Regions from separate parts of the Pseudoalteromonas galatheae genome, predicted to be linked through region 2. Evidence: predicted binding sites of a transcription regulator. Region 2 holds the regulator's gene; the other holds the start of a gene.
The links. The regulator sigma-54, encoded in region 2, starts transcription at its own class of promoters, with help from an activator protein. The targets are predictions, from matches to a motif close to GTTGGCACGNNNNTNGNNT.
Positions count from the first base shown of each region.

Region 1: glnA (glutamate--ammonia ligase) is a predicted target of sigma-54. The motif match lies at 1,824-1,842, and genes of this name have one in related genera.

Region 1 is NZ_PNCO02000001.1:3,935,440-3,939,764, reverse strand. It holds gene CWC29_RS17520 (efflux RND transporter periplasmic adaptor subunit) at 1-219, shown strand, start outside; gene CWC29_RS17515 (ABC transporter ATP-binding protein) at 243-965, shown strand; gene CWC29_RS17510 (hypothetical protein) at 992-1,474, shown strand; gene glnA (glutamate--ammonia ligase) at 1,901-3,307, shown strand; gene CWC29_RS17500 (DUF4124 domain-containing protein) at 3,574-4,080, shown strand.
Region 2 is NZ_PNCO02000001.1:3,312,168-3,316,492, forward strand. It holds gene lptA (lipopolysaccharide transport periplasmic protein LptA) at 1-209, shown strand, start outside; gene lptB (LPS export ABC transporter ATP-binding protein) at 209-934, shown strand; gene CWC29_RS14730 (RNA polymerase factor sigma-54) at 981-2,480, shown strand; gene hpf (ribosome hibernation promoting factor) at 2,510-2,797, shown strand; gene ptsN (PTS IIA-like nitrogen regulatory protein PtsN) at 2,799-3,257, shown strand; gene rapZ (RNase adapter RapZ) at 3,250-4,116, shown strand; gene CWC29_RS14750 (HPr family phosphocarrier protein) at 4,117-4,325, shown strand, end outside.

The sequences.
Region 1 (4,325 bases), 620 kb from region 2:
AACGCACTGTATGTTGAGCGTCCAAGTAACACCCAATCACACAGCCAGCAAACGCTCTTTGTGTTAAACAATGACATCGCAACCCCTCAGTTAGTGTCATTTGGTATTGATGCAGGCAAATTTTTGCAAATTGAAAGCGGTGTCACCCCAAATCAGCAAATCATACTCTCTGATACAAGTACTTATAAAAACGCTAAACAAGTACGGATCATTCAATAATAAATCATCATTAGGATACGATTATGAAAGAAACTATTTTAACCATGTCAGGGATCACCAAAGTTTTTAGTACCGAAGAAATGGAAACTCACGCATTGCGTGGGATTGACTTGGAAATATATAAGGGCGATTTCGTGTCAATTTGTGGCCCTTCTGGATGCGGTAAATCTACCCTGCTGTCAATACTTGGCCTGTTAGACATGCCAACAGATGGTAGCTATAAAATTGAAGATCTTGAGGTTAGCCAATTAACTTTAGCGGCGGCTGCACATATTCGAAACGAAAAAATTGGCTTTATCTTTCAGTCATTTAACTTAATTGATGAGCTGACAGTATACGATAATATCGCGCTGCCATTACGTTATCGTAAAAACCCAATGAGCAATGCCGATATTGATCACGCAGTAATGAGCTGTCTGACAAAAGTAGATATGGCACACCGCGCAAAACATCGCCCAAACCAGCTTTCAGGTGGGCAACAGCAAAGGATTGCTATTGCCCGCGCACTCGTCGGTAACCCCGCATTACTGCTTGTTGACGAACCTACAGGTAACCTTGACTCAAAAAATGGTGATGCCGTTATGGACATGTTGAAAACGCTAAACCTAGAAGGGACGACATTATGTATGGTGACGCACGACCCTAGATATGCCGATATGGCGACACGCAAACTACACCTTCTAGATGGCAAAATACTAGCCCCTCAATCACACACTAACGCCAACGCAGTCGTTGACACGTTCTAGTCCATGATGGAAACGAGGAAAGTAATATGCTTGTCAAAGACATGAGTGCCAGTCTGTACTCTCTGAGTAAAGTAAAAGTATTTACCATCACGATTATCTCTACGCTAGCACTCACACTAGGTACGCTCGTGGCGATGTTTAATTTAAACTTTACTATTCTCTCTGCGCCGTTGCCTTACCCCAATGCAGAGCAGCTTTACGTTTCAAAAGCAGTGCACTATATCAAGGATAGGGTGGAGTTTGATGATTTCACTCCGATACCTATGCTGCTTGAGATCTATGAAAATGAAAAAACGCCGGAGTCGCAAACCGCCCTATTTGGCTATTCCGAAGAGGTGATTAGAAGTAAAGTTGAAACGCCACAAGTCAATACCACTTACATCACCCCTGAATTTATGCCGATGCTAGGATTTACTTTTCACTTAGGTCGTGGACCGAGCGCAGACGAAGGCCTTAATTCAATGCAGCCAGTCGCGGTATTGTCCTATCAAGCTTGGCAAAAATATTAGCCGCCAGCGGGGTTGTTACTAAGCCCGCATTATACTCGCTGAGAAGTAACTAGCTTCGATAAAATTAACTCCCTGAAGGCAGGGCGCCTCCCTCAAGGCGCCTTGCTTTTTTTATTAAAACACGACCCCTGATCCCAGCTATCGAATTAAATTAATTTTTGCTTTGTTGCGCTTCATAATCTATACCAATACTCCAAACACTTACTCGAAGATAAAGTGACTATCACAGGGAATTGCTTGCACCAATATTGCGCACCATCATGAAACATTTACGCACCAAATTAGTGCAACAAGCTAATCCTTAAATTTCCCAAAAGTTAAAAATCAATATTTATCAAAAACTTAAAAATATGGCACAGATCAAGCTTACTTGTGTGCAATTGCAGTACATTGCAGCAAAAAATAACCCAACGAGTCGGAGGACACATGTCACAATCGGTTTTAGATTTTATTAAAGAGCACGACGTAAAATTTGTCGATTTACGTTTCACAGATACAAAAGGTAAAGAACAACACGTATCGATCCCACATCATCAAGCCGATGAAGACTTCTTTGAAGACGGCAAAATGTTTGACGGCTCATCTATCGCTGGTTGGAAAGGCATCAACGAATCCGACATGGTACTTATGCCTGACGCAGAAAGTGTCAAGCTAGACCCATTCGCAGAAGAAACAACACTTATCGTTCGTTGTGACGTAGTTGAACCAAACACACACCAAGGCTACGAGCGTGACCCACGTTCAGTAGCTAAACGCGCTGAAGAGTTCATGCGTTCAACGGGTATTGCAGACACCGTATTATTCGGTCCAGAGCCAGAGTTTTTCTTGTTTGACGATGTTAAGTACAAAACTGATATGTCTGGTTCAATGTACAAAATCGATTCAGAAGAAGCGTCTTGGAATTCAGACAAAGACTACGAAGGTGGTAACACAGGTCACCGTCCTGGCGTAAAAGGTGGTTACTTCCCAGTAGCACCGGTAGATTCGTCTAATGATTGGCGTGCAGCTACTTGTTTAGTACTTGAAGAGATGGGCCACGTTGTTGAAGCACACCACCACGAAGTAGCAACTGCTGGTCAAAATGAGATTGCGACTCGCTTTAATACTATGGTAACCAAAGCAGACGAAATCCAAGAGATGAAGTACGTTATCCACAACATGGCGCACCTATACGGTAAAACAGCAACCTTTATGCCTAAGCCAATCGTTGGTGATAACGGCTCAGGTATGCACTGCCACCAATCACTTGCTAAAGACGGCAAAAACATCTTCGCAGGCGACAAGTACGGCGGTCTATCTGAAGAAGCGCTTTACTACATTGGTGGTATCATTAAGCATGCTAAAGCAATCAATGCATTCACTAACCCAGCAACAAACTCTTATAAGCGTCTAGTACCAGGGTTTGAAGCGCCAGTTATGCTTGCATACTCAGCACGTAACCGCTCAGCATCAATCCGAATCCCTGTGATCCCATCAGAGAAAGGTCGTCGTATCGAAGTACGCTTCCCAGATCCTGCGGCTAACCCATACCTAGCTTTCGCAGCGCAGTTGATGGCAGGTCTTGACGGTATCCGCAACAAGATCCACCCTGGTGATGCAATGGATAAAGATTTGTACGACCTACCAGCAGAAGAAGCAGCAGAAATCCCAACGGTTGCTGCATCACTTGATGAAGCGCTTGCTTCTCTAGATGCTGACCGTGAGTTCTTAACTCAAGGTGGCGTATTCACTGATGACCTAATCGATGCATATATCGCACTTAAGTCGAAAGAAGTTGAAAAATTAAACATGACAACTCACCCAGTTGAGTTCGAAATGTATTACAGCGTTTAATCGCTATCCAACTACTGCGCTCAGTGCTGCGGTATTGAGCTTGTAGAGCCAAAACTCGTTATGCGTTTCTGGCACTCTTAATCATATGTGTTCTCAAGCCCGTAATTACGGGCTTTTTTGATGAAATTCAAAAACTTAAATAAAGTCCATTTTATGTTCTCATTATGGGAATTATTCATTTGTAACTCGCAATTCCAGCTGCTCTATACTAAAGTATGAACAGTGGTTTACTGTGGAGAGTTGTGGTGCGTCAGTGGTTTCTTATAATGTCGGTTAGCATGACGCTAGCCCTAACAAGCATTGATGCTGCAGCAGAATCCAATCCAAAAATCTATCGCTGGAAAGACAAAAATGGCCATTGGGTTTATTCGGATGTCCCACGACTTGGATCAAAAGAAGTCAAACTTAACGCTAACGCCTTAACCATGCCAAGTGTTGATACCCAAATCCTCGAGCAAGTTGATACCGCGCCAACTATCCGATATACAGCCAAAATCACTTCTCCAGAGCATGAACAGACAATCCGCGACAATAGTGGCAGCGTATACGTGACGGGCACAGTAGAACCAAGATTTACCCAAGGGTTGAGTGTCCAACTGTTTCTCGACGGTGTAGCGACAGGTCCAAAACAAACGAATACCCAGTTCGCTTTACGTGGCATCAATCGCGGCGAACATTCTTTGGTTATCAAAGTGTTTAACCAAAAGGGAACGTTAGTTGCCCAAAGCGATACCCAGAAATTCTTTTTGCACCGAAATACCGTGAATAATTAATGGTTTATTTTCTACTTACACTGGCTTTCAACTAGTAATTGTAAACACGCCATGCTTATCCCCTCTGGTATTAGAGAGGCTGAATTTGACAACTCAAGATGGTCAATCCACAACCTTTGCTCACCCACCTGGACTTGATAGTAGACTTCAGCCTTTGTTTGCAATAAATATTTATCTCGCCAGCTAGGTTGAACGACTCGCATTACACCTGTAAGGGTGGTTTTCTCGCCATTCGTCGCTCGATG
Region 2 (4,325 bases):
AAGGAACCCTAGTGATTTCTGGCGATGCGGAAATCAATCAAACAGGGCAAAAAATCAATGCGCAAGTCATCACCTACGACATTGAAAAGCAATTGATCAGCGCTGAGCGCTCAGATCAAGAAGATTCCCGTGTAAGAACCATACTTGTTCCTGTAGATGACAAAAAAGACGCAAAAGATAAAAAAGCGCAGGAAGAAGGTAACAATTAATGAGCGAGCTCAAAGCAACGGGTTTAGCAAAGAGTTATAAAGGTCGTGAAGTCGTCAAGAATGTTGGCTTAAGTGTCCAAGCTGGCAGTATTGTAGGTTTGTTAGGCCCAAATGGCGCAGGTAAAACCACTACTTTTTACATGATAGTAGGATTAGTACCAAGCGATAAAGGTTTTATTCAGATTGATGGCGAAGACATCACTTTACTACCGATGCATAGCCGCGCGCGACTTGGCATTGGCTATCTTCCGCAAGAGTCTTCAATCTTTAGAAAGCTCACGGTCTATCAAAATTTAATGGCGATTTTAGAAACTCGAAAAGACTTAACTAAAGTTGAAAGAGAGGCTGAGCTAAATGAGTTATTAGATGAATTTAATATTCAACATATTCGCGATTCACAGGGTATGGCATTATCGGGAGGCGAAAGAAGACGGGTAGAAATTGCTCGCGCTTTAGCTGCTAATCCCAAGTTTATCCTGTTAGATGAACCTTTTGCTGGTGTTGATCCAATTTCGGTGTTAGATATAAAGACAATCATAGAGCACCTAAAAAACCGCGGTATCGGTGTATTAATCACCGATCACAACGTAAGAGAAACACTAGACGTATGTGAAAAGGCCTACATCGTTTCACATGGTGAGTTAATCGCTGCAGGCACGCCAGAACATGTTTTGGCAGATCAAACCGTAAGAGATGTCTACCTAGGCGAACAATTCAAGCTATAGTTAAGACGTAGTATTAATAACTGTTAAAAAGGATTGTTAGAGATACATGAGGCAATCATTACAGCTGCGCATGGGGCAGCAACTTACAATGACTCCACAACTGCAACAAGCTATTCGCTTGCTGCAGCTTAGTACATTGGATCTGCAACAGGAAATACAAGAAGCATTAGACAGCAATCCATTATTGGAAGTGGAAGAAGGTGATAATACTGACGGCGAAAATGCTGACCAACACGGCCAAGAAAAGAGCAGCACTGAAGATAATCAAAATTCAGGCGATGAAGCATCAGTTAGTGACTATGAGATAGACTCAGATACCGCCATGAGCAAAGACACGGTGAGCGATGATCTCGCCATGGATGTCACTTGGGACGAGTATATGAGCGCAGCTCCAGCCGCCAGCTCAGGTCCACTCCCTGATGACGATAATGTTTATCAAGGGGAAACCTCTGAATCTCTCCATGATTATCTCATGTGGCAACTTGAGTTGACTCCATTTAGTCCAACAGATAGAGCTATTGCGATTGCGATTATTGAAGCGGTCGACCTGTCAGGCATTTTAACACTCTCTTGCGAAGACATTTTAGAGAGCATTAATGACGAAGATAGCGAAGAGCCTATTGAGCTAGATGAAGTCGAAGCCGTACTCAAACGTATTCAGCTTTTTGACCCTGTTGGTATCGCTGCGCGTAGTTTACAAGAATGCTTATGTATTCAGCTAAACCAATTCGCCCCAGATACGCCATGGATTGCCGAAACGAAAATGATCCTGACAGAGCATATTGATTTGCTTGCCAGCCGTGACTATCGAACTTTGGCTAAGAAAACGCGCCTTAAAGAAGCCGATCTCAAAGAGGTGATGACGCTAATTCATAGTCTTAACCCAAAGCCTGCGGCAAGCATTATTCATGAAGAACCTGAGTATGTGATCCCTGATGTATCGGTGAAAAAAGTAAAAGGTCGTTGGGTCGTAGAGCTAAACCCTGATGCTATGCCTAAAATAAGAGTAAACGATCACTACGCTGCGATGTCTAGAACGGCGAAATCCAGTACGGATAGTCAGTTTATTCGCTCTCATTTACAAGAAGCAAAATGGTTTATTAAAAGCTTAGAAAGCCGAAATGATACTTTATTAAAAGTTACCAATTGCATTGTGCAACAACAACAGGCATTCTTTGAACATGGCCCCGAAGCAATGCGCCCTATGGTGCTAAATGATGTTGCTGAAATGGTTGAGATGCATGAGTCCACAATTTCCCGTGTGACAACACAAAAATATATGCATACACCTCGGGGAATATTTGAGCTGAAGTATTTCTTCTCTAGCCATGTAAGTACAGAAAATGGAGGTGAGTGCTCTTCCACAGCAATTAGGGCACTTATCAAAAAGCTGATAGCTGCAGAAAATACCGCGAAGCCATTGAGTGACAGCAAAATTGCAGATATCTTAGCTGAGCAAGGAATTAAGGTAGCGAGACGCACGATTGCAAAATATCGTGAATCCCTAGCCATTCCACCGTCAAATCAGCGTAAAAGTTTGATATAAGACGTAAAACCCAAGAAGGAAAAATGCTTATGCAACTAAATCTAACTGGTCGCCATGTAGAAATTACTGACTCATTAAGAGACTATGTCACCAACAAGTTTGCGAAGCTAGAAAGGCACTTTGATCATATCAATAACGTGCATGTGATCCTAGATGTCGAGAAGCTAGTACAAAAAGCAGAAGCAACATTACACGTAAACGGCGGCGAACTATTTGCATCAACAGAGCATCAAGATATGTATGCCGCAATTGATGGCCTTATCAACAAGCTAGATCGTCAAGTTATTAAACACAAAGAGAAGCTCACTCGACACTAAGATGAAATTAAGTGAATTAGTGAACAAGGACTGCAGTAAAGCTGCGGTCCTTTTTAATAGCAAAAAACGTATTTTAGAATACATCAGCGAACTGGCTCATAGTCAAATTCCAAATACCAGTCAGCATGCTATCTTGGACGCTTTAATGGCGCGAGAGAAATTAGGTAGCACTGGGATTGGTAAAGGCATTGCTATTCCTCATGGACGACTTGAAGGGTTAGATAAAATCCTTGCAATGGTACTTGTCAGTGAGCAAGGGATCCAGTTTGAAGCCATAGATAAGCAGCCGGTCGATATTTTTGTCGCATTCATCGTACCTGAAGGTGATAATCAACAGCACCTGAAGACCTTAGCGGCGATTGCTGATACACTCCAAGACAAGTCTTTTTGCAAAATGCTTAGGCAAGCAAAAAGTGATGATGAGTTATATGCAGTGATCCAAGGTGAATTTGATGAGTGATGAAGAAAAAGGACTCGAGCTTATCATTATCAGTGGCCGATCTGGCTCTGGTAAATCTGTAGCGCTTCGAGTATTGGAAGATTTAGGCTACTATTGTGTAGATAATATTCCAGTCAACTTACTGCCCTCTTTAGTCCGTAGTGTTTCCGACAATTATAATAAAATTGCAGTGAGCATTGATGTTAGAAACTTGCCTAAAGAACAAGACGAGTTTAATGACATTCTTGAGTACTTACCAGGCTTCGCCAAACCTACCCTGTTTTATTTAGACAGTGACGATCAAACCCTGATAAAACGCTTCTCAGAAACACGCCGTTTGCACCCGCTTTCACTGCATAACCTCCCATTAGATGTTGCAATTAAGAAAGAACGAGAATTATTAGATGTATTGATCACTCGCGCCGACTTCCTCATTGATACTACAGGCCTGAGCGTTCATCAACTTGCTGAAGATATTCGCGAAAAAATCTTAGGTAAAAAAGACAAACAACTCATTATTACCTTTGAATCTTTCGGCTTTAAACACGGTATTCCAAAACAAGCGGATTACGTTTTTGATGCGCGCTTTTTACCCAATCCACATTGGGAACCTGAGCTTAAGCCGCTCACGGGCCTAGATCAGCCAGTCAAAGACTATTTGTCGAGTCACAGCATCGTGCAAAAGTTTACTTGGCAAATTCAAACCTTTGTACAAACTTGGTTACCACACTTAGAACGTAACAATCGCAGCTATCTAACAATCGCAATAGGATGCACTGGAGGGCAGCACCGTTCGGTATACCTCGCACAAACCATAGGCGAGCGTTTTGCTAAAACCCACCCTAACGTCAAAATTCGTCATCGTGAGCAAGAGGGTTAAATGTTAGAAGATACGTTTTTAATCCAGAACAAGCTAGGTCTGCATGCCCGAGCTGCGACGGTTCTTGCTCAATTAGCTACCCAATTTGATGCCGAAGTGACCTTATATCAAGGAGACAAAAGCGCAGCTGCTGATAGCGTTCTAGCACTGCTGTTACTTGAAAGTAGCCAAGGCAAAGAGGTACGAGTTGTCTGCGAAGGCCCTGATGC